Regions from separate parts of the Pseudomonas germanica genome, predicted to be linked through region 1. Evidence: riboswitches for the same ligand, from Rfam matches in the RefSeq annotation. Region 1 holds a riboswitch; each other region holds the start of a gene.

The links. Region 1 has a riboswitch for cobalamin ahead of cobW (cobalamin biosynthesis protein CobW). Riboswitches for the same ligand answer to the same signal wherever they lie in the genome.
Region 2: it holds a riboswitch for cobalamin, as region 1 does, so the genes downstream of both, J0G10_RS13470 (ABC transporter substrate-binding protein) here and cobW (cobalamin biosynthesis protein CobW) in region 1, are expected to answer to the same signal.
Region 3: it holds a riboswitch for cobalamin, as region 1 does, so the genes downstream of both, J0G10_RS14225 (TonB-dependent receptor plug domain-containing protein) here and cobW (cobalamin biosynthesis protein CobW) in region 1, are expected to answer to the same signal.
Region 4: it holds a riboswitch for cobalamin, as region 1 does, so the genes downstream of both, cobO (cob(I)yrinic acid a,c-diamide adenosyltransferase) here and cobW (cobalamin biosynthesis protein CobW) in region 1, are expected to answer to the same signal.

The regions. Positions count from the first base shown of each region.
Region 1 is NZ_CP071586.1:3,941,638-3,945,989, reverse strand. It holds gene J0G10_RS17465 (hypothetical protein) at 1-1,191, opposite strand, end outside; gene J0G10_RS17460 (2OG-Fe dioxygenase family protein) at 1,191-1,943, opposite strand; cobalamin riboswitch at 2,294-2,505, shown strand; gene cobW (cobalamin biosynthesis protein CobW) at 2,605-3,678, shown strand; gene cobN (cobaltochelatase subunit CobN) at 3,682-4,352, shown strand, end outside.
Region 2 is NZ_CP071586.1:3,000,534-3,004,885, forward strand. It holds gene J0G10_RS13460 (ABC transporter ATP-binding protein) at 1-566, opposite strand, end outside; gene J0G10_RS13465 (FecCD family ABC transporter permease) at 563-1,567, opposite strand; gene J0G10_RS13470 (ABC transporter substrate-binding protein) at 1,576-2,589, opposite strand; cobalamin riboswitch at 2,734-2,927, opposite strand; gene J0G10_RS13475 (Ppx/GppA family phosphatase) at 2,970-3,905, opposite strand; gene J0G10_RS13480 (hypothetical protein) at 3,914-4,183, shown strand; gene phnX (phosphonoacetaldehyde hydrolase) at 4,253-4,352, opposite strand, start outside.
Region 3 is NZ_CP071586.1:3,178,703-3,183,054, forward strand. It holds gene J0G10_RS14215 (ABC transporter substrate-binding protein) at 1-47, opposite strand, end outside; gene J0G10_RS14220 ((2Fe-2S) ferredoxin domain-containing protein) at 44-403, opposite strand; gene J0G10_RS14225 (TonB-dependent receptor plug domain-containing protein) at 403-2,340, opposite strand; cobalamin riboswitch at 2,433-2,638, opposite strand; gene J0G10_RS14230 (LysR family transcriptional regulator) at 2,686-3,579, opposite strand; gene J0G10_RS14235 (zinc-binding alcohol dehydrogenase family protein) at 3,690-4,352, shown strand, end outside.
Region 4 is NZ_CP071586.1:2,149,539-2,153,890, reverse strand. It holds gene bluB (5,6-dimethylbenzimidazole synthase) at 1-488, opposite strand, end outside; gene J0G10_RS09545 (cobyrinate a,c-diamide synthase) at 485-1,885, opposite strand; gene cobO (cob(I)yrinic acid a,c-diamide adenosyltransferase) at 1,882-2,493, opposite strand; cobalamin riboswitch at 2,575-2,804, opposite strand; gene J0G10_RS09535 (hypothetical protein) at 2,968-3,552, shown strand; gene J0G10_RS09530 (PQQ-dependent sugar dehydrogenase) at 3,619-4,352, shown strand, end outside.

The DNA.
Region 1 (4,352 bases):
GCCACCGCTCAAGACATTGCGAATGATGTGCGCCAAGGCATCCAGGTCTTCGCTGCTGATGCCCAGACGAGTAATTTCCTGCAGACCGAAGCGCAGGCAGTCGCGGCCATTGATCTGTTTATTGTTGATCCGGATCCCCAGTTCATTGAGCTGCTGCGCCGCTTGCCGGGCCAGTTCGCCTTCGAGCAACAGCAGGTGCGTGTCGGAGGGGTGCAGCGTCCAGCCCGGCAGGTCGGCGAGTGCGTCGTGCAACTGGCGAGTATTGGCGCACATGCGTTGAGCGTAGGCCTGGCCGTAGCGCTGGGTTTCCAGCAGGCTGACGAACAGTTGCAGCAGACCGGGCAGATTGGGCGAGGACACCAGCGCACCGCTGAGCGTTTGCTCGATCCGCTGGGCCAGATCGGCACGCCGGCAGACGATCAGTGCCCGGTGCGGACCTGCCAGGGATTTGTGGGTGTTGCCTTGAAGAATATCCGCCCCCTCGTCAAGCGGGTTGGGAAAGGCCTTCCCGGCGATGAGGCCCAGAGTGTGCGACGCATCGTAGATGATCAGTGTCCGCTCAAAGCCCCGGCGGTTCAGCAGCGCGCGCAGTGGTTTAAGGGCGATTGCCCGTGTGGTCAGACCATGGTCGAGCAGTACGGCTGCCGGTTGTACACCGCACGCCTGGAGTTGCCGATCAACATCCCCGAGATCAATTTGTCCGTCAGCCGTCAGTTTCAAAAAGACGCTGTGCCGGCCCATCTTCTGCACCAGAGGCCCGGTTGCGAAATGCCCGCCGCTTTCGGGCGCCAGTGATAATACGCAGTCGCCCGGCTCGGTCAGGGCGGCCAGCACGCTCAGCGTGCAGTGCACGCCGGAGAGCACGCGGTATTCGACGAACGGCGCGTTAAACATTGCCTGCACGGCTTGGGTCGCCAAAGCCTTTAATGTTTCGACTTCGGGGAAGTGTTCGACCTGCATACCATTGAATTCGGCGGCATAGCATTGACCGTCAATGGCCTGTGCATTGAACAAGTAACGCTCGTAATGGCGATTCTGTCCTAGCGTGCGTGCAGTCTCGGACAATATGTTTTCATTGGCGGTCAGCGATAGTGTGGAAGTTCTTCGTGCGCACGCCTGTTGAAACTGTTCAATGATGAAGTTATGCGCGAGGGGGGTACTGACTGAAAGTGCATGAGTCGAATGATTCATTAGTAGTCCGCCAGGTCGAAGTCGATAATCAACATATCGCGACTGCCGCGATCCGAATTAATGCTCGATGTTTGCAGTGGGGAAACTTCATGCAGAAGTATTCGGTCATTCAAGACGACGGTTTCCAGATAGTCAGTCAAAGTTGCACTGAATACTTGGCCACCTTCTTCATCAAATATCCGGCTTTCGCCACCGATGACATGCTGACGTTGAATCAGGTGTTGAAAGACAAAATCGTGCCCGTCGCGATGTCGGCCCTCAGGGGTGGCCTGGCCAGCATTGCCTTGATCGCAGAGGATACGGAACTGATGGCAGGTCACGAGCCAGTCGCGCGGGCCCAGCGCCATGTCCAGCAGTGCCAGGTCGGCGGCCAGCAGTGTCTGCAGAATCGGGGAGTCAATGAACGTCGCCTCGCAGCGGGTGTAGGTGCGCTGCACTCCGCCCAACAGCGGGTTGTCGGTCTCGGCTTGAAAAAAGTGGCAGTCTTGCAGCGCCGTCCATTGGCGTTCCTGTTGGCGATACTGGAACTTGCAGATGCGTCGTTCGCGAAGACCGTTCTCTGCGCTGAGATACGCATCGGTATGCAAATGATCCCAGGTCGCATTGAATGCCCGGCATGCTTCGCGTCCCAGCAGCGCAACATCCAATGCTGGATAGTGAACACTGTGCGCATAGTGGCAATTGCGCAGTAGTTCGGAAAGTTCCTTTAGTCCGGCATCACTTGAAAGCCGTAACGCGTTACCGGCACTCATGTTGTGGATACCCATGGGTGCAGGAAAGAAACAGGCAGGATCAAATACTGATAATAATCAGCCATGCAAGAAATCCTTTCTTGAGAGACTCATAGTCCTTGTGCGAACTCATCGTTCATATCTTGTATTGATTTATCAATTTGGTTTTTGTAAAGATATGTAATCGAATGCGCGCAGCCGCTCTATTTCAGGGTTTAACGCGGTGGTAGTTTTTTTATGTAACGGATAGGACATGTAAGACATAACTTACAACTACTTTTTAAGTGAGAAGTGTTCGCGATCATTAGATGAAAAAGTTGCTGCCCTTATAACCACAATGATCCAGGCGTTGACCCGCCTGCCGTGCATGCGTAGCCTTGCGCATTCGAGGTTCTCCGGCGTATGTCGGAGCTAAGAAGGGAACGCGGTCAATGCCGCGGCTGCCCCCGCAACTGTGAACGGTGATGTTCGCTGCCATGCCACTGCCAGCTCAACTTATGAGCCCGCGGGAAGGCGCAGCCAACGCCAGGCCGAGCGCCTGAACGCCGTCAGCCAGGAGACCTGCCTCGTCACAGATTCTCACTACAACCGGGCGGGGTGATCCGGTGGCGAACTCTCCAGGCACGCACGCGCGTTGCCGGTTCTCGTCCCGTATGCCCGCCGCTTGCCAAAGGGCATACCGATGAAAACACTGGCCAAACTCCCCGTCACCATCGTCACCGGCTTCCTCGGCTCGGGCAAGACCACGCTGCTGCGCCACATGCTCGACAACGCTCAGGGCCGTCGTATCGCGGTGATCGTCAACGAGTTTGGCGAGTTGGGCATTGACGGTGAAATCCTCAAGCAATGCACCATCGGTTGCACCGAAGAAGAAGCCACCGGCCGCGTTTACGAGCTGGCCAACGGCTGCCTGTGCTGCACCGTTCAGGAAGAGTTCTTCCCGGTGATGCGCGAACTGGTTGCCCGTCGCGGCGATCTCGACCATATCCTTATCGAAACCTCGGGCCTGGCCCTGCCAAAACCGCTGGTACAAGCCTTCCAGTGGCCGGAAATCCGCAGCGCCTGCACCGTTGATGCGGTGATCACCGTGGTCGACAGCCCGGCCGTCGCCGCCGGCACTTTCGCCGCGTTCCCGGATCAGGTTGATGCCCAGCGCAAACTCGACCCGAACCTCGACCATGAATCGCCACTGCACGAACTGTTCGCCGATCAACTGGCCAGCGCCGACCTGGTGATCCTCAACAAGGCCGACCAGACCAGCCCGGAAGATCTCGCTCGTGTCCGCGCTGAAGTCGCCGAAGAACTGCCGCCAGCGGTGAAAATCATCGAAGCCAGCAACGGCCGTCTGCCGCTGGACGTGCTGATCGGCCTCGGCGCCGGTTCCGAGGAGCACATCGACAGCCGCCACAGCCATCATGATCACCACCACGGTGAAGGCGATGACGACCACGATGACCACGATCACGACGCCTTCGATTCGATCTCCATCGAACTGCCACAAGCCGACGAAAGCCTGCTGCTCGACGCCCTGACGCAACTGGTGGTCAAGCACGGCATCCTGCGCGTCAAAGGTTTCGCCGCCATTCCGAACAAGCCAATGCGTCTGCTGATCCAAGGCGTGGGTACGCGTTTTGACAAGCATTTCGACCGTCAGTGGGGCGCTGATGAAGCGCGCGTCACGCGACTGGTGTTGATTGGTCAGGCGCTCGACGCCGCGCAACTCGAAGCGCAACTGCGCGCTGCGCTCAGCGTTTAAGCCATGCACCTGCTCAGGACTCAGCCCGGCGGTTTCGTCTCGGATGACAACATTGCCGACCTTGGCCAAACCCCCGCCGAGCTGGTGATCCTGTGCAGCGGCGACTCCAGTCTCGCGCTGCTCGCCGAAGCCGCGCAGCAGTTGCCGGAAGATTACCCGAGCCTGCGTCTGGCCAACCCGATGCAGGTGCAGAACCATGCTTCGGTCGATCTGTACGTCGACGAAGTGCTGCGCCACGCCAAGGTGATCCTGATCTCGCTGCACGGCGGCATCGCCTATTGGCGCTACGGCGTCGAGCGTCTGATCGAACTGTCCGAGCGCGGTGTGCAGGTGATTCTGGTGCCGGGCGATGACCGTCCTGATCCGGAACTCAGCGACCTGAGCACCGTCAACGCTGTGGATCGTGATCGCCTCTGGCAATTCCTGCGCCAGGGCGGCCTGGGCAATGCGCTGGACTTTTTCCGCTGCCTCGCCAACCGTTGGCTGGCTCGTGATTACGTCTGGGAAGAACCGCAGGCGCTGCCGCGCACGGCGATTTACCACCCGAATAAAACCAGCGCCGCACTGAGTGACTGGCAAGCCGATTGGCTGCCTGCACGCCCGGTCGCGGCGGTGTTGTTTTACCGCTCGCATTTACAAGCGGCGAACACCGCATTCATCGATGTGTTCTGCCA
Region 2 (4,352 bases), 940 kb from region 1:
GTCACCGGCAACGCCTGCACCACGTTGAGAATGCTCAGTTGATGCTGAATGTCGAGGTGATTGGCCGGCTCGTCCAACATTAGAATCTGCGGGCGCTGCGCCAATGCCCGGGCGATGTGCACCCGCTGCCGTTCACCGCCGGACAGGCTGCGCCAGAGACGGGTGCGCAGGTGCATCGCGTCGACGTCGGTCAGCGCCTGCTGAACAATGGCGTCGTCGGCCGCCGACCACGGTTGCAGCGCCGACAGCCAGGGCGTGCGCCCCAGCGCGACAGCGTCGAACACGCGAATACCGTCATCTGTGTCGGCTTGTTGTTCAACCACCGCGAGTTTTTGCGCAATGCTGCGTCGGGCCATTTTGCCCAGGCGTTGACCATCGAGCAGCACCTCGCCAGCGCTCGGTTCACGCAGCCCGGCCAGTAACTTCAACAGAGTGGATTTGCCCGCGCCATTCGGCCCGACAATGCCCAGGGTTTCGCCACGCTGAACCTCAAGGCTGACACCGTTGAGCAACTCGGCGCCGCGCACCCTGAAGCTCAGGCCGGAACAACTCAAAACACTGTTCATCGCGCCGACCTGCGGCCGACCAGAATCAAGGCGAACACCGGCGCGCCGACCAGCGCGGTAATCACTCCGACCGGAATCACCTGGCCCTTGATCAGGGTGCGCGACAGCACATCGGCGGCTATCAGAAACACCGCGCCACCCAACGCACTGGCCGGCAGCAACCGCGCATGACCGGTGCCCAGCAACAGACGCGCGGCATGAGGAATGACCAGACCGACAAAACCGATCGAACCGACAATCGACACCATCACTGCCGTCACCAGCGCCGCACAACCGATCAGCAGAATCTGCACACGCCGCACCGGAATGCCGAGCGACGCCGCCGAATCCGCACCAAAGGTAAATGCATCCAGCGCCCGCCGATGCCACAGGCACACAACCAACCCCAACACGGCCACTGGCACCGCCAGCCACACCGACGGCCAGCGCACGCCGCCGAGATTGCCCAGCAGCCAGAACATGATCCCGCGTGCCTGCTCGGAGCTTGCCGAGCGGGTGATCAGAAACGCCGTCAGCGCATTGAACAGCTGCGAACCGGCGATCCCCGCGAGAATGATCTGCCCGGTACCGCTGGCGGAGCCGCTGACCCGCGCCAGCACAATCACCAGCACGAACGCCGTGACCGCGCCGGCGAAGGCACCGACCGAGAGTGAGATGATCCCGGCACCTACGCCAAGCAGCGCGACCATCACGGCCCCGGTCGAGGCGCCGGCAGAAATGCCCAGCAGATACGGATCGGCCAACGGATTGCGCAGCAGCGACTGCAAAATCACTCCGCAGGTCGCTAAGCCGGCACCGCATGCCGCCGCGACCAATGCCCGGGTCAGGCGGTAGTTCCAGACGATGCCTTCATCGATCGGGTCGAGGACATGCCCGGCGCCCCACAATTTGTTCGCTAGCACTTGCAACACCACGTCCGGTGCAATCGAGGTTTCACCGATGGCCACGCCGGCGACCACTGCAATCAACAGGGTCGCCAGGGCCAGGAGCGTGCGGATCAGGCTGGCACTCATTGCGACAGGTCATAGCCGTTGATGGCCGTGGCCAATTGCTCAATGCCCTCGAACATGCGCAGGCTGGCCTGCATGGCCATGGCATCAAGAATGATGATGCGGTTGTGCTTCACCGCGTCCATGTTGCGCGTCACCGGATCACTGCGCAGGAAGGCGAGTTTCTTTTCATAGTCGTCGGCGGGGAAACGTCGACGATCCATGCGCGCGATGACCAGGAAGGTCGGATTGGCCTTGGCGATGGTTTCCCAACCGACGGTTGGCCACTCCTCATCGGACGCCACCACGTTGCGCACGCCGAGGGTGCTGAGCATGAAATCGGGAACGCCTTTGTGCCCGGCCACGAACGGCTCGATGTCCATTTGTGCGCTGGAGAACCACACCAGCGCGCTGGCGTCTTTGAGCTGTTTGCCTTGGGCGGTGGCAATCGATTTGGCGAGACTGGCCTTGAGTTGATCATTGAGCTGCTGGCCACGCTCCTGAACATCGAAGATCTGCGCCAGTTGGCTCACGCTTTTGTAAATCGTCTCGATGCGAAACGGCGCCAGTCGCGTGCCATCGGCGCCGACGAGGTTGTCCTTGGCTTCGCAATCGGAAGGCAGCAGATAGGTCGGAATCTTCAGTTCATGAAACTGCTCGCGAGTGCCCACCGCGCCTTGCGGGCCGACCATCCATTCCAGTTCCACGGCGACCAGTTCCGGACGCTTGCCGATCACCGATTCGAAACTCGGTTCGTTGTCAGCCAGACGCTCGATCTTGTCATCCTGCGCTTTGTATTTGGCCAGCACATTGTTGAACCACAACGAGGTGCCGACGACTTTGTCGCCCAGGCCCATGGCGTAGAGCATTTCCGTGCCGGCCTGGCCGATGGTCACGGTGCGCGTCGGTGCGTGCTGGAAGGTCAGGGTGCTGCCGCAGTTCTCGACCGTCAGTGGATAGACAGTCGGTGCCGCCTGCGCCAGGGCGCCAAGGCTCAGGCCGGTAAAGAGGGTGGCAACGCGGGGCAGCAGCATGGGGCAGTCTCCAGGGGAACCGTACGGGGAGCGGGAGAGTACGGTCTGGAAACACACCATCGAACGCGGTCAGGAAAACAGCGCAAGGCCGGGCAGCCAACGAAGACGCGCACGGCACGATGTCCTTCCCGGACACCCCGCCGGTTAGTAATTACTGTGCCGGCAGGTCTCCTGACTGATGCGTCATCGCCTGGCTCCGGCCTTCCCGGGATTCACCCAGTGGCAGTCGTGGAGCAGGCTCGGCACCTACAGTTGCGGGGGCAGTTCCGATCAGTGCTGTGCAAGCACCTCGGATTCCCTATTAGTCCCGTTCGGGAACCGACGGCGGCATGGTAGTCGATCGAGCCGCTGAAGGGGAGACGAATCTGCCGTGGCGAGGATTAGTGTTGGCTCATCAAACCGTGCAATACGCCCAAACGCAGGCCCGGTTCGGAGGGCAGCATTTGTGCGATACCGAATACTTTGAATGCCGCCAGCATTAACACCAGACCGCCGGGCAGAATGCTCTGGCGGTGTGGTTGCAGACCGGCAAGCTTGAGTTGTTGCACGTTGTTTACCTTCAACAACAGCAGCGACAGGCGCAGCAGTCCGCCGTAGGTGATGCCGTCCTGACCGAAGTCGTTGAGGCGATTGGTCTTGAGCACTTTGGCGAGCATGCGCGCGGTGCCGGAAGAGCCGATGGTCTGCTGCCAGCCTTGCGCGCGATAGCGCTTGGCGACATGTTCAAACTGCAGAATGGCGAAGCGTTCAGCCTCCTGTAGCGCGCCGGCGGACACATCGCCGCCGCGAAAGAATCGCGTGCTCAAGGTGCCGCTGCCGATGGCGATGCTTTCGGTTAACAAGGGTTGTGAGCCCTGGCCGAGGATCAGCTCGGTGGAGCCGCCGCCGATGTCGACTACCAGGCGCAGGTCGTCGGCGCTGGGCAAGGCGTGAGTTACGCCGGCGTAGACCAGCCGCGCCTCTTCATGGCCGCAAATGACGTCGATGGGAAAGCCCAGATGCCGCTCGGCACTGGCCAGAAAAAGTTGCGCGTTGTCCGCTTCACGCACCGCGCTGGTGGCCACCGCACGAACACGGCCGGCCTCGAAACCACGCAGCTTCTTGCCGAACCGCGCCAACGCCTGCCAGCCGCGATCCAGTGCCAGTGCATCCAGCGCACCACCGTCAAAGCCTTCGGCAAGGCGCACCGGCTCGCGCAGGGTTTTCACTTCCTGAATCTGCAAGCCTTTGCGGCTGCGCACCGACTGGCCGATCATCAGGCGAAAGGCGTTCGAACCCAGGTCGATGGCGGCAAACAGCGAGGCGTCGTCTTTCATGGGAATCCTTGCAGAGCATCCGTCGCGAGGCTCAAGACGGTTTGCGAGGATTCTGCCGTGATCTTGATGACATCCTGATGACGGGGGCGGGGCGGTTGAATGAATTTTCGGCTGTCATGACACTGTCATTATCCGGCGTCTATGCTGCGGTCAATACATCGCGTGTTCTTAAAGTTTTTGCTGCCATTTTTGGCAGCTTTTTTTTGCCCGCGATCTGGCTGTTGATCGTTCCCACGCTCTGCGTGGGAATGCCTCTAGGGACGCTCTGCGTCCAGTGACGCGGAGCGTCACGGGCTGCATTCCCACGCAGAGCGTGGGAACGATCAGCGCGGGGTGCGGACGATCAATTAGCAGGACTGCGGAGTTTCGCCCCGGGCCAGGCGCGCATTGATGTCGTCGATCACTTCGGGCAGCTCGGCGATGGTGTCGATCAGGTAGTGCGGGCGC
Region 3 (4,352 bases), 760 kb from region 1:
GGCATTGAGCAGAGCAGGGCGCCAAGTACGTACAGAATCGATCTCATGTCTGCGCCTTGATCAGCAAATCCGCAACCACTTCACCGCCCACCAGATGCCCCTCGACCAGTCGCTGCACATCTTCATGGCTGCGCACGCCATACCAGCAGCGTTCCGGGTACACCGTCACAATCGGCCCCAGATTGCACGGGAACTGACAGTGCGTACGGGTCAGCAAGACGCCGCCCGGCGTCTCGATGCGATCGTGCGCCAGTAAGTGCCGGCGCAAGGTTTTCCATAACTGCAACGCGCCGCGCTGGGTGCAACGCGGGCCGGTGCAGACGAATACATGGCGCGCATGCTCGGGCACCTGCGACCAGTCCGGGTGCGTGTCGACGCCGTCGACGGTTTTGATGTCACTCATCAGAAGCGGTACGTGTAGCGCACTTCGGAGGTGAACGGCCGGCCGAGGTTATCGATGTTGCTCGAACGGCTGGTGACGTAATCACGGTCGAACAGGTTCTCCACCAGCAGGCTTACGCGGTGTTGGTGGGCGTTGTCGAGGTAGCGATAGGCGTCGGCGTCGACCACTGAATAATTGCCGTACTCGACCTGCTTCGAGCTTTTGATGTCACGAATGTAGCGGATCGCACCGCCGGCACCCCACAGGCGGCTTTCCGATTCATAGCCCACGCGCGAGCGGGCGAAGAAGCTCGGGATATCGTTGAGGGTCACACCGCTGCGCGATTCGGTGAGGTCGCGGGTCATGTCCGCTTGCAGGCTCCACTGATCGTTGAGCGCGAGTTTGGCGTCGGCCTCGAAACCACGCATACGCACCTGGCCTTCACCGTTGACCCATTGAATGTCGTCGAGGGTGATCAAGTCGTCGATCTTGCGTTTGAACAGGGTCACGCTGGCGCTGAATTCGCGGTCGAGCAGAAAGCCTTTGTAGTCGACACCCAGCTCCGCATTGCGGCTTTTTTCCGGCTTCAGGTTGCGATTGCCGATCTCGTCGCCCGGTTCATTGACGAACAGCTGCTCGGCGTTCGGCAGTTTGTAGGCGCTGCCGTACTGACCGCGCACCGACCAGTTGTCGTTGAGGTCATACAGCGAAGTGAGCATGCCGACCGTGGCACTGTCGCCGCCGCTCATGGCTTCGTGGCGAACGCCTATGCTCGGGTGCCAGTCGGGCAGGGCGTCGATCTGCGGACGCAGTTGCGTGTAGAAAGCGTGGGCTTCGGCCTTGTCGTTATCGATGATCAACACATCATCCTGGCCCTTGAACCATTGATTGTCGGTGCCAAACACCAGTACATGATCGCCGGGCAATTCAGCCTTGCCTTCGGCCTGCACACCCCAGTCGGTGAAGCCCCAATAGTCGTTGTGGTTAATGACTTTGGTGCCGCCGCCCTCCCGGTTGTTGACGCGGGTATAACGCGTGTCCCAGTCGTTGATATGGCCTTTGACGAAGTAGCTCAGGCGCTCATTGACGGCCTGCTCGAAGGTCGCCGTGGCGATCTGCTGCACGCGGTCGTTAGTGGTCTTGTGGTTGTCGACCGGGCGGGCGAAATCGAGGTTGGCGTCGGCGTATTGGTAAAACAGCTCCAGCCGCGAATCGTCGTCGAACGACTGAATCGCCTTGCCGCCGAACGTGGTGACTTCGTAGGCGCGATCCTTGCCGGAATCGTTTTTCATGTCGCGGTTGCGATAGGGCTGGTAACCGTCGGAGACGTTGTGACTGACGTACGCCAACAAACCGAGGTCGCCGAAGCCGTTAGTGAAGATATTCTCGACGCGGGCGTCTTCGGTGGTGCCGCCAAAGCTGTCGACGCCTAGATTCACTTCGCCGGCGGCTTTGCGCGATTGCGGGCTGCGGGTGACGATGTTGATCACACCGGACACGGCCTGGGTGCCGAACAACAGGCTCTGCCCACCCTTGAGCACTTCGATGCGTTCGATGGCGTTGGCCGGCAGGGTGTCCAGATAGAGGCCGCCGTACAGGCGATTGTTCAGGCGCACGCCGTCGAGCAGGATCAGCGTGTCGTCGTTGCGCCCGCCGAGCAGCGAATAGGTGCCGTAGTCGAAAGGGCCGTTTTTCGGCGCAACATACAAGCCTGGAATGAACATCTGCATCACGCGGCTGACATCGGCGCTGGGGCCGGCGCGTTCGATCTGTTCGCGGCTGACGATTTCGACCTTGCTGCCGAATCTGGCCATGTCGGCGACGGTGGTGGACTCCACCGACGGTGCGGAAACGATTTGTTGATTGAGTTCCAGCGGCGCGTCGTCGGCCAGTAGCAGCGGGCTGAACAGGCAGCCAAGGAACAGGGTTGGAGCAGAAGTGTTGAAAGGTCGAATCATTGTCTTCTCGAAAAGGATCTTCGCAGAAGAGCATGCAAGAGAAGGCATCGCGCGCAGCCAATACCGGCCCATGCCCGCCCACCGCAGGATTTTGCCAAACGAAATTCCAGGCCGGTCTCCGGGCTCGCGCGTATCGAGGTTTTCACCTTCCCATGGCCGTCTGGCCACAGTGGTGTATTGAAAACATCACGCGCATACCGTTGCGGGGGCAGCACCGGACTTGTTCGAAAAGAACGTACCGGTTTCCCGTTTCACCCCATGCACGGCGGCATGGGACACCTGAAACTGGCCGGCATCTGAACATTCGAGGAGCGTCTCGTCAATGTGGCAACCAACGGGGGGGAGCTATTGGATGCGTTCCAGAGCGACAAACTGGCCACTCAACCACGCATAAAGCTGAGACACCGCCGGGGTGATCTGCTTGCGATGCGGGCACACCAGACTCAACGGTGAGGCATTGCCGGGAAAATCCTTCAGTAGCACGACCAGTCGCCCTGCGATCACGTCTGCACTGACGTCCAGCCAGGATTTGTTGGCGATGCCTTCGCCGCTCAACGCCCAGCGGCGCACGATGTCGGCGTCGTCGCTGAACATCGGTCCCGAGACCTGGATCGTTTCACTGCCCAGGCTCCACTTGTCGTAGATCCGGCCGCCTTGCTGGTAGAGCAGGCAAGCGTGGTTGTGCAGATCGTCCGGCGTTTGCGGGTATCCGTGGCGCTCCACGTATTCCGGTGCGGCGACCAGCACCCGCCGGTTCCACGGTGCCAGCGGCAGCGCCACGTAGTTGGCATCTTCATTCGAGCCGTATCGAATCGCCACGTCTACCGGGTCACGAAACAAGTCGGCCATCTGGTCCGACAGGGAAAAGCGCAAGGTCAGTTCCGGGTGCTGGCGGCGAAACAGTGTGAGCCACGGCAGCAAAATGTTGCGCCCCAGATCGGACGGCGCCGTCACTTGCAACACGCCGCGCAACGTGGCGCTTTCACCGCGCAGGTTTTCCTTGCCTTGCTTGAGCGCCTCCAGCACCGAGTGGGCGGTGGGCAAGTATTGCTCGCCCTCGGCGGTTAATCGCAGGCTGCGGGTGGTGCGCGCAAACAGGCGCACGTCCAGCTCACGCTCCAGACGCTTGATCGCCGCGGCAACCTGACCGGGCAATAAATCCGCCTCATGGGCGGCAGCGGTGAAGCTGCCCAGCGCGGCGCTGCGGGTGAACAAACCAAGATCATCGATGCGGATCATTTTCACTCCTGCAGTGAAAGTGTTGGCGCATTCTGCTGGTTTTTCTTTGTGCTTGGGAAGTCGAAGATGGCGGCAAGCGAGCACATCAGCTCTTCAGACAGCGAGTTTCCATGAAAGCCATCACCTTCACCCAACACGCTTTGCCCATTGAAGATCCGCAATCGTTGCAGGACATCGACCTTCCGGTGCCAACTCCCGGCCCCCGGGATTTGCTCGTAGAAGTTCGTGCGGTGTCGGTCAATCCGGTCGATACCAAAGTACGCGCCGGAACTTTCACCAAAGAACCGAAAATCCTCGGCTGGGATGCCGCCGGTATTGTCCGCGAGGTCGGGGCTGAAGTGACGCTGTTTCAGCCTGGCGACGAAGTGTTCTACGCAGGCTCCCTTGCCCGCACCGGCAGTTATAGCGAATTTCATTTGGTGGACGAGCGAATCGTCGGGCACAAACCGCGTTCGTTAAGTGCTGCGGATGCCGCGGCATTGCCGTTGACCTCGATCACCGCCTGGGAGCTGTTGTTTGACCGTCTCGGTGTCACCGAAGGTTCAGGGCAGGGCAAGTGCCTGTTGATCACGGGGGCAGCGGGCGGCGTCGGTTCGATGCTGGTGCAATTGGCCCGACAGTTGACGCAGCTGACTGTCATCGGCACCGCCTCACGGCAGGAAACGGCTGACTGGGTCCGGCAATTGGGCGCGCATCACGTCATCGATCACAGTCAGCCGCTGCTCGCACAGTTGCAGGCACTGGGCATCGACGAGGTCAGCCATGTCGCCAGC
Region 4 (4,352 bases), 1.8 Mb from region 1:
GCGAGCGCCTGCGGCTCGAATAATGAGACCCAGCCCATGCCGAGGCCTTCGGCGCGCGAGGCCAGCCATAGATTCTGGATCGCGCAGGACAGCGAGGCCATGTCCATTTCCGGCAATGTACGGCGACCGAAAATGTGCTTTTCGCGATCATCCATCAACGCGGCGACCAGCACTTCGGCGCAATCATTGATGCCTTCGACCTTGAGCTTCATGAACTCGTCACTGCGCTCGCCGAGGGCTTCGGCTGTGCGGATGCGTTCTTCTTCCACTAGATTCTGGATCTGCCCGCGCAGGCTGCGGTCGCTGATGCGGATGAAGCGCCAGGGCTGCATCAGGCCGACGCTTGGGGCCTGGTGGGCGGCTTCCAGTAGTCGGCGCAACAGCTCCGGCTCGACGCTGCCGCCGGTGAAGTGGCGCATGTCGCGGCGTTCGGCGATGGCTCTATAAACCGCTTCGCGCTCGGCTTCGGAGAATGTGTTGTCGGTCATGACCTCTTCGCGAGCAGGCTCGCTCCCACAGGGGATTGCATTGCTTCAGTCACCACCGTCTCAACTGTGGGAGCGGGCCTGCTCGCGAAGGCGCCTTCGGAATCAGGCGCAAACAGTGCAGCGACAGCCACAGGATTCGACGGAAAATAAAAGTGCACATAAGAAGCCGTCATCCGCCCCTCACGATAAACCGCCTCGGCGCCACGCCCCCCATTCGGGCTCAAGCCACGCGCAATCGGCGTCAACTCAGTCGTCGTCAACGAATGATGATAAGTGTGCCCGCGCAACGACCCTTCCGGCAGATCCACCGCTTGCAACGCCAACGCCGCCAGACGCTTCTGCATCACCGCATCGCCCTTAAGCAGCCCGACCAATTCAGCGCGGGTACCTTCAACGTCAGTCAACGAATCGAGCAGATACAGCATCCCGCCACACTCGGCGAGCAACGGCTTACCCGCCGCATGATGCGCGCGAATCGCCTCACACATCGCGGTGTTCTGCGACAACGCAACGTGGTGCAGTTCCGGATACCCACCGGGCAAATATAGGCTGTCCGCTTCAGGCAATTGCGTGTCGCGGATCGGCGAGAAGAAACTCAACTCGGCGCCCATCGCCCGCAATAGATCGAGACTCGCGCCGTAGGTAAAAGCAAACGCTTCATCACGGGCGACGGCAATTCGCACATTCTTCAGCAACGGCTCGACAGCGATCACGTCCGGTGCAGCAAACTCCACGGCCGGTGGCAGCGCTACCTCGCAACTGCTGGCCAATGCGTCGGCGGCGGCGTCGAGACGCACATCCAGATCATTCAATTCACTGGCCTGGACCAGGCCGAGATGACGACTTGGCAACTCGATGCCCGTCTCACGGGACAATGCGCCATACCAACGCAGGCCTTCGGTGAGGCTGCCTTCGAGCAATTGCGCATGGCGCAAGGTGCCGACACGGTTGGCCAGCACGCCAGCAAACGGCAAGTCCGGCTGATACCTGGCCAAACCGAGCGCCAACGCACCAAAAGTCTGTGCCATGGCCGTGCCGTCGATCACACCGAGCACCGGCACGCCGAAGTGCCGCGCCAGATCGGCGCTGGAAGGCGTGCCGTCGAACAGGCCCATCACGCCTTCGATCAGAATCAGATCCGCCTCATTGGCGGCTTCCCACAACAGACGACGACTTTCCTGCTCGCCGACCATCCACATGTCCAGTTGATACACCGGCGCACCGCTGGCGCGCTCGAGAATCATCGGATCAAGGAAGTCCGGGCCGCATTTGAACACGCGCACTTTGCGCCCCTGATTGCGATGCAAACGGGCGAGCGCGGCGGTGACGGTGGTCTTGCCCTGACCGGAGGCCGGCGCGGCGATGAGCACCGCCGGGCAGTGACGTGGTTGATTCAAAGTTCGACGCCTTTCTGCGCTTTGATGCCGGCCTGGAAAGCGTGTTTGAGCATGCCCATTTCGGTGACCGTGTCGCCCATCTCGATCATTTCCGGCTTGGCCGCGCGACCGGTGACGATCACATGCTGCATCGGCGGACGCGCCTGCAAATCGCTGAGCACCTGATCAAGATCGAGGTAGCCGTGCTTGAGGGCGATGTTCAATTCGTCGAGCACCACCAGGCCGATCGACGGATCACGCAGCAATTCACGGGACACGGCCCACGCGGCTTCGGCGGCGGCGATGTCGCGCTGACGATCCTGGGTTTCCCAAGTGAAGCCCTCGCCCATCACGTGAAAGCGCACTTGCTCGGGGAAGCGCCGGAAGAACAACTCTTCGCCGGTGCTGTTGCGGCCCTTGATGAACTGCACCACACCGCACTGCATGCCGTGGCCCATGGCGCGGGCGAGCATGCCGAACGCCGAGCTGCTTTTGCCTTTGCCATTGCCGGTGAGCACCAGCACCAGGCCGCACTCGTCGGGCGAGTTGGCAATGCGTTCGTCGATCACGGCTTTTTTGCGCTGCATACGCGCCAGATGGCGTTCGTCGCGCTCGGGGGAATCAGTCATGGGGGAGCTCTCCGTTGAGGCTGGATAACGGCGGGCAGGCACAAGAATAGAAGGCAAAAAGCCTGGCATCGCCCACCGTGATGCCGCTGGATGGATCAGGCCGGTCTCCGGGCTCATGAGCGGCGCATGCCTGACTGCGCGCCTTCCCGCTTCTTTCGAGGCAGTGGCTCAAGGCGCAGTTTTCACTCATTTACCGTTGCGGGGGCAGCGCCGGGATCGTGGTGGTTCTTCGTGCGAAGACAACCCTCACCGGCTTCCCTGTTTCACTCTGTCGACGCAGGTCACAGAGCACCTGAAACAAGCCGCGAAGGTTAGAGGGTTGGGGGTGGAGCGTCAATTAAAGAGGCGGCCATCGGGCGAATAACTGCCGCCGATCACTTATCTGCCGCCAATCTTGTGCCACACTGATACAAATGATATCAAAGAGCCATGCTTTTCTCGAAAAGCCCACTACAACAATAAAGGATGATGACGATGCAAGGCATGATCATCAGCAACCCGCGCCTGGAATTCCTGCGCCCGGTGCTTGAACGCTGGTTTGACTGTATCGACCGCTACAACGCCGTGCGCGGCGACAGCGACACCCCTTACTGGCATGACGAGAAAGCCAATCTCGGAGTGCTCTCGGCCGCAGCCTGGATGGCTGAGCTGGTCACTTTGAACGACACTGCCACGCGCAAGCAGAACGAAGAAGGCGAGCGCAATGCCCGCGCCGATCTGTTTCTCGCCGGTGCCGAAGACCGCGCCTTTATCCAGGCCACTCAGCGCTGGCCAAAGGTTACCAACCTGAATCTGACTCAAGCCCTGCTGGACATCACCAACGACGCCAAACGCATCAGCTATGCCAGCGACCTCAAGCTCGGCTGCCTGTTTGTCGCGCCGCAGAAAGCCCAGCACAGCGCCAGCCCCGAAGAACTGCAAGACATGGTCGACGACCTGCAAAAGGAACACACCTGCGCGGTCGCCTGGTATTTCCCCTACGCCTACCGCAAATTGCGCAGCGAAGCGGGCAACTATCACCCGGGCATCGCCGTGCTGTTCAAGGAAGCCCGCGGCTGAGCAGTTGAACCATCGGGCTTGCGCCCTTCTCTATGATTAGGAATGCATTCATAGGGAAGATCAGCAATGCGCAAGCCCCAGCTCGTTTTTGTCATCGCCTTCGCCGGAGGGCTCGCCGCCTGTGGTGAATCCTCCAGCCTGCAAGTCTCCGACGGCACCGGCCCATCACCGAAATTGCCTGAACCAAACAAGACCCTGATTCCGACGGTTAACATTGCCCCGGCGATCGGCTGGCCCGACGGCGGCAAACCGACTGCGGCGGCTGGCACTCAGGTCGCGTCATTCGCCGAAGGCCTCGATCATCCGCGCTGGCTCTATGTGTTGCCCAACGGCGATGTGCTGGTGGCGGAAACCAACGCTCCACCCAAGCCTGATGACAGCAGCGGCATTCGTGGCTGGGTGATGAAGAAAGTCATGGGCAAGGCCGGCGCTGGCGTGCCGAGTCCGAACCGCATCACCTTGCTGCGTGACGCCGATCATGATGGCGTTGCCGAGACCCGCACGGTGTTTCTGCAGAACCTCAACTCGCCGCTCGGCATGACCCTGGTCGGCAACGATCTGTACGTCGCCGATACCGATCGCCTGCTGCGCTTCAACTACGAACCCGGCGCGACCGAGATCAAGTCGCAGCCAATCAAGGTTGTCGATCTGCCCGGCGGCACGCTGAATCACCACTGGACCAAAAACGTTATTGCCAGCAAGGACGGCAGCAAGCTCTATGTCACGGTCGGCTCGAACAGCAACGTCGGCGAAAATGGCCTGGATAAGGAAGAGGGCCGCGCGGCGATCTGGGAAGTCGA